DNA from 2 places in the Priestia sp. 10L35 genome. Region 1 is predicted to be linked to the other one. Evidence: a T-box and tRNA genes for the amino acid it is inferred to sense, from the RefSeq annotation. Region 1 holds a T-box; the other holds one or more tRNA genes.
What was found. A T-box is a leader RNA that pairs with one kind of tRNA and senses whether it is charged. The one in region 1 lies ahead of ileS (isoleucine--tRNA ligase), so its partner is inferred to be a tRNA-Ile.
Positions count from the first base shown of each region.

Region 2: it has a tRNA-Ile gene. The T-box ahead of ileS (isoleucine--tRNA ligase) is inferred to sense a tRNA for this amino acid. The anticodon was not compared.

Region 1 covers NZ_JBFTKA010000001.1:615,499-618,906, reverse strand. The annotation lists gene ileS (isoleucine--tRNA ligase) at 1-1,652, opposite strand, end outside; T-box leader at 1,723-1,943, opposite strand; gene AC1DEF_RS03205 (DivIVA domain-containing protein) at 2,013-2,507, opposite strand; gene AC1DEF_RS03200 (YlmH family RNA-binding protein) at 2,592-3,365, opposite strand.
Region 2 covers NZ_JBFTKA010000001.1:377,285-380,692, reverse strand. The annotation lists gene AC1DEF_RS01950 (MFS transporter) at 1-824, opposite strand, end outside; gene sodA (superoxide dismutase SodA) at 954-1,562, opposite strand; tRNA gene AC1DEF_RS01940 (tRNA-Ser) at 1,760-1,852, opposite strand; tRNA gene AC1DEF_RS01935 (tRNA-Ile) at 1,864-1,940, opposite strand; tRNA gene AC1DEF_RS01930 (tRNA-Asn) at 1,944-2,018, opposite strand; tRNA gene AC1DEF_RS01925 (tRNA-Met) at 2,059-2,132, opposite strand; tRNA gene AC1DEF_RS01920 (tRNA-Asn) at 2,134-2,208, opposite strand; gene AC1DEF_RS01915 (DUF456 domain-containing protein) at 2,271-2,756, opposite strand; gene AC1DEF_RS01910 (Na/Pi cotransporter family protein) at 2,843-3,408, opposite strand, start outside.

The DNA.
Region 1 (3,408 bases):
TACAAATCAGCCGGACGCTGTAAGTCTTCACGTTCTTCAAGAACAGCTTGATGTGAAGAACCAGAGTCAAACCATACGTCCATGATGTCTGTTTCTTTTGTGAAGCGGCCATTTGGGCTTCCTTCATGAGTAAAGCCTTCCGGAAGCAAGTCTTTTGCTTCACGCTCAAACCATACGTTTGATCCATGTTCTCTAAATAGATTTGATACGTGTTCAATTGTTTCATCCGTAATGATTGGCTCATCATTTTCAGCATAAAATACCGGAATTGGAACGCCCCATGCACGTTGACGAGAAATACACCAGTCTCCGCGGTCACGCACCATGTTATAAAGTCGCGTTTCACCCCAAGTAGGCACCCATTTTGTTTTTTCTACTGCTTTTAATAAATCTTCACGGAAATCTTTAATAGACGCAAACCACTGTGCCGTTGCACGGAAAATTGTTGGTTTCTTTGTACGCCAGTCATGTGGGTATGAGTGGGTAATGAAACTTAATTTTAACAGCGCGCCTTCTTCTTCTAGTTTGTCTGTGATCGGCTTATTCGCTTTATCATAGAATAACCCTTCAAATCCTGGTGCTTCATTCGTCATATGACCCTTACTGTCGACTGGACAAAGAACTTCCAAACCGTATTTTTGACCAACGATAAAGTCGTCTTCCCCGTGTCCCGGTGCTGTATGAACACACCCAGTACCAGCATCCGTTGTTACGTGATCGCCAAGAACAACTAATGAATCACGCTTGTAGATTGGATGCTCAGCTACTACACGCTCAAGTTCTGAACCTTTTACCTTACGAAGCGTCTTATAGTCAGCCCATTCAATTTCTTTAGCAACTGTTTCAATCAGTTCAGTTGCCACTACATATTTTGCTCCATCTGCTTCAACTACGCTGTACTGAAGCTCAGGATTGACGGCAATCCCTTGGTTAGCTGGCATTGTCCATGGTGTTGTCGTCCAAATGATGAATTTTTCATCTTGTTCAAGCACACCTTTACCATCTTTTACGTTAAATGCTACGTAAATAGAAGCTGAACGTTTGTCATAGTACTCAATTTCCGCTTCTGCTAAAGCAGATTCACTTGAAGGGGACCAGTACACTGGTTTTAACCCTTTGTAGATGTAGCCTTTTTTCGCCATGTCACCAAACACTTTAATTTGCTGCGCTTCGTACTGGGGCTGAAGCGTTACATATGGATTATCCCAATCTCCGCGTACACCTAAACGCTTGAACTGCTGACGCTGGCCGTTTACTTGTTCCCAAGCATACTGTTCGCAAAGCTTACGGAACTCAGCTACCGTCATTTCTTTGCGGTTTACTTTTTTATTTTTTGTTAAAGCTGTTTCAATTGGCAAACCGTGTGTATCCCAGCCTGGTACATAAGGTGCGCAGAAGCCTGACATCGACTTATAGCGAACGATAAAATCTTTTAAAATTTTATTTAATGCATGTCCCATGTGAATATCGCCATTCGCATATGGAGGTCCATCATGCAGGACAAATAGCGGACGGCCTTCCGTACGTTTTTGTACTTTTTCATAAATATTCATTTCAGCCCACTGTTCTTGCATTTTAGGCTCGCGGTTTGGTAAATTTCCACGCATTGGAAATTCAGTTTTTGGCATCAATAATGTATCTTTATATTCCATGTTTTACCCTCCAAAAAAAACGTAAATTTCATATCTTTTTGTACCATAACAAAAAGACCTCCTCATCCCAAAAAGGGACGAGAAGGCCTCCCGCGGTACCACCCTAGTAGATTTGCTGCACGCAAATCCTCTTTGCATTCGTAACGTGAATAAACCGCCACTGCTTACTATCATCAGTTCAGCAATGGTACTCTAGGGTGATTTTCACTTTTTTGTTTGTTATCGAGCTCACACCATCCTCGATTCGCTTTGACAAACTAAAAAAGCTACTGTCCCTGTCTCCGTACTGTTTGATATGAAATTTCATCTGTTACCAAATTATATGACAACAAAACGTGAGAAGTCAAGATGATGTCTTGACTAGTCAATTTTTTCTTCTAGCGCTGGCATCTCATAATCCATCAACTGATCCCAGTCGTCGCTGTTTAACATTTCAAGCTGTGCTTCGATTAACATTTTGAAACGAGTTCTAAATACTTTAGACTGCTTTTTCGTCTCCTCAATGTCCATCGCAATTTTACGAGACTTAGACAATGCTTCATTAATAATACGGTCCGCATTTTTTTCTGCTTCTTTTATAATGAGCTTCGCTTCTTTTTCAGCGTTTCGCTTCACATCTTCCGCTGCTTCTTGAGCAATTAAAATTGATTTATTTAATGTTTCTTCGATGTTAGTAAAATGTCCAAGACGATCTGTTAATTCAGATACTCTTCCTTCTAACTCCTTTTTATCACGCATGACTAGCTCATAGTCTTTAATTACTTGGTCAAGAAACTCATTTACTTCATCTTCATCATATCCGCGAAACCCGCGATTAAACTCTTTGTTATGAATATCCAAAGGGGTTAAAGGCATCTAGGCCACCTCCGTGTTGTCTCATTACATCATTAGTAATGGTTTATTCGACATATTTTTAAAATTTCCTGCTAGTAGATTTCTTTATTTCTGCTTTCCTACAACAATTCGCCATTTTTCTTTTTTAGTTTTTCCTTCAAGTGAAACGATACGACTTCTGCCGTGACCACGAAGCGACAAAATATCACCTTCATGACATTCAAAAGAAGACTGTTCAATGACTTTAAAATTTACTTTTACCGCTCCATTTGCAATAAACGGCTGGACTTTTTGTCTTGATAAATTGTGAATGGTCGACAGCAAAACATCAAGCCTCATTGAAGAAACTGTATAAACGTGTTCAATCAGCTCTTCTTTTACCACATGCAGCTGCTCTCTTTGAATAGAAGAAAGTGAAACTTTGGCTTTTCCAATTGATGTTAAATTCATCTCGATATAAGAAGAAATTTCCTCTGCAGCTACAAGCTGAATATCGTCTCCCGCGACCAAAATATCTCCAAATTTTGAACGGCGCAGTCCTAAGGACATCGCCGAACCAAGAACTTGAGGATGTTCAATTGTCACAAACTTTTTAGGATAATTGAGCTCGTACATATGCAACTGAAAATCTTCGCTTTGAGGTACATAGTAATCCGGATATAGCAGCGCGCGCTTGCGTTCAGCAAACGGTTGTCCACCATCAAATGAAACTTGAACCTCTCCTTCAGTCCCGACAATAGCTGTCACAATCTGCTGCTCTCTTGGATCTAAAAAGTCCGTTAATTTTGGGCTGTATTGATGTAGGACATCTTCTTTCCACTGAAGAACCTGGTCAATAAATCCATGTTCTTCTTGCCTAAAATGTTCATAAATAGACATATTATTACTCCTACTATTGGTATGTAAAAAAGGAATCCAGCGA
Region 2 (3,408 bases), 240 kb from region 1:
AACCTTGAGGCAACATAGTATCCTACAAATGCAACCGCTGAATTCACCAGTCCATATGTTCCTAAAGCTAATTCACTTCCCGTCGTAATAAATACCATGACGGATACAACAAAAATGAACGTACCTTCACGCAACCCTTGAAAGAAATGAGCCTGCAATATTCGATTCCAGTCTTTATTGACTTTTCGTTCAGCCCATACTTCTTTAAATTTGTATACTCCTTCCGCTGCGCGTCTTGTAATAAAAAAACTAAGTACAACGGCACCGATAAACAATAGCAGCGATACACCAAACACAATTTTATACCCAAGTGATTCATACAAAGCGGAAATAACAAAGCCCGCTCCTAAAGGACCAATCATCCCTGCAAAAGAGTTTAAGATCCCTAAAAATCCGTTAAAAAAGTCTCTTGTATCAGGTTCTGTAATTTCAAAAGTTAGCACATTAAAAGCTAGCCAATAAAAGCCGTATCCTATACCCAGCAGTCCACCAAGCAATACTAAATACTCGGCTGCGTTAGCTCCACTGACTAATACAGCGATATAAAAAACAGCTAAAAAAGATACACCTAACCTTAAAACCACAACCCGGTCAATTCGTTTGGCCCATTTACCTGCTAAAATAAACGTAAGCGGCTGAAGCACCACTACCGCTAAATTATAAATAGCGAGATCCGAAAATTCGCCTGATTGTTTCCACAGATAAATGTTAACAAACGAATTGGAAATTGAAATAGCCAAGGCATAAAGACCGCCTATAATTAAAAGCAAAAGTAAATCTTTACTAACTTCTACATCTCCAACTACTTTTTTTAATAAAGGCATATCAAAAAACTCCTTTTCTCTTCTACACCTAGTGTGTGAAAAAGAAAAGGAGATATGTAAAAGAATTGGAAAACAAAAAAGCCAGTAAAGGTAATAATTACTTTACTGGCTCTTAAATACGTCTTTAGCTTATTTTGCAGCGTCGTAACGCTTAGCAACTTCGTCCCATTTTACAACATTAAAGAATGCTGAAATGTAATCTGGACGGCGGTTTTGGTAATTTAAGTAGTAAGCGTGCTCCCAAACGTCTAGACCAAGAATTGGCGTTTTGCCTTCCATTAATGGGCTATCTTGGTTTGGTGTGCTTGTTACTTCTAATTCGCCGTTGTTTACAACTAACCAAGCCCAGCCAGAACCGAAGCGAGTTTTAGCTGCATTTGCAAATTCTTCTTTGAATTGATCAAAGCTGCCGAATTTGCTAGCGATAGCGTCTGCTAATTCACCAGTTGGAGCACCGCCACCGTTAGGGCAAAGGATTGTCCAAAATAATGAGTGGTTCGCATGACCGCCACCGTTATTGCGTACTGCTGTACGGATATCTTCAGGAACAGCATCTAAGTTTGAAATTAACTCTTCAATACTTTTGCTTTCTAAATCCGCTTTGCCTTCAACAGCAGCGTTTAGATTTGTAACATATGTGTTGTGATGTTTTGTGTGGTGAATATTCATTGTTTCTTTGTCGATATGTGGTTCCAGTGCATCGTATGCATAAGGTAGTTCTGGTAATTTGTAAGCCATGAATAATTCCTCCTTCAAAATATGTAAGCATTTTGGCGCAAAAGCACCATATACGTTTAGATTAGCAAATTTACCCTACTGTTTCAAATAAAAAGTTCCTAATCCATGATTTATATTTACCTAATTCCCATTCGCTATTCTTTTAAACATAAAAAAAGCTTCTTTTTCTCAAAAGAAGCTTTGAATAGACAATAGTATGGCGGAGGAAGAGGGATTCGAACCCCCGCGGGCTTTAACACCCCTGTCGGTTTTCAAGACCGATCCCTTCAGCCGGACTTGGGTATTCCTCCAACCCTATAAATGGTGGACCCTGCAGGACTCGAACCTGCGACCGGACGGTTATGAGCCGTCTGCTCTAACCAGCTGAGCTAAGGGTCCACATGGCTCCACAGGTAGGACTCGAACCTACGACCGATCGGTTAACAGCCGATAGCTCTACCACTGAGCTACTGTGGAACAATATGAATTATGTATGCCACAAACGTAAATTGGAAAATAGCGGCGGAGGGGATCGAACCCCCGACCTCACGGGTATGAACCGTACGCTCTAGCCAGCTGAGCTACACCGCCATGGCTCCACAGGTAGGACTCGAACCTACGACCGATCGGTTAACAGCCGATAGCTCTACCACTGAGCTACTGTGGAACAATATAACATTTACTAGCGACATTAAAAATTTAACATGTTTCTAGCCTAAAGTCAATATATTATTTTAAAACAGCGTATAAAAAATAGGCAATCATCAGCAGTTGAATAAATCCTTTTGAAATAGCGCCACTAAAAAAGCCAATAACCGAACCTACTCCAATTTTTACTGCGTTGCTAATTGTGGTCCGATGAACAAGCAGTTCTCCTACAATCGCTCCGATAAACGGCCCTAAAATAATTCCAAATCCCGGAATGACAAACGGACCTACAAGCAGCCCAACTGTACTTCCCCAAACACCTGCTCTAGTGCCTCCGAATTTTTTCACACCAATAATATTAGCTATATAGTCTGCTAAAAAAAGTGCCACAACTAACAATCCTTGTATCACCCAAAATAACCAGCTATAGGAGCTGAAATCATAAAATAAACCGTATATAACAAATCCTAGAGCTACAAATAGCACGCTTGGGATGATGGGATAAACCAACCCAACAAACGATACAACAAAGCTAACGATAATTAATGCCCAACATAAAATAGCCACGTTCGCACCTATCCTTTTTAGTATTACTATTTATCATACAATAACTACACCTATAAAGAAAGACCTTGCTTAAGCAAGGTCTTTCTTTATTTTACCTGTGAATAGGTCTTTGCATAACGATCGCCCAGTACCGCTTCCGCAATATTAACCGCATGATCCCCGACCCGTTCTAAGTTGCTAATAATATCCACAAAAACAATAGCAGCAGATCCTGTACAAATGTTTTCATTTAGACGTAAAATGTGCTTCTTACGAAGTAGACGCTCCATCGCATCAATCTGTTCTTCTTTTTGAATGACTTGTACTGCTTTTTCTCTATCCACTTTTTCTAAAGAAGAGACAGCTTCTTTAACTGTTAGAATAGTCAATTCGAACATATCAGCTAAATCGTTATTAGCTTCTTTGGTCATCTTTACTTTGTTCGTAATTTGATAATCAACAAGCTCAATAATGTTCTCAAAATGATCGCCAATACGCTCAATATCTCGTGCTGTATCTAGAAGAACCGAATGTTCCTCACTTTCTGCTTCTGACATTGAAGAGCGGGATAACAGCACTAAATAATCAGTAATTTTTTTATCCAGATTATTAATCGCATTTTCAATTTGCATAGTAGCATCAGCATGTTGAGGCTGACGTGTTTTTAAATAGC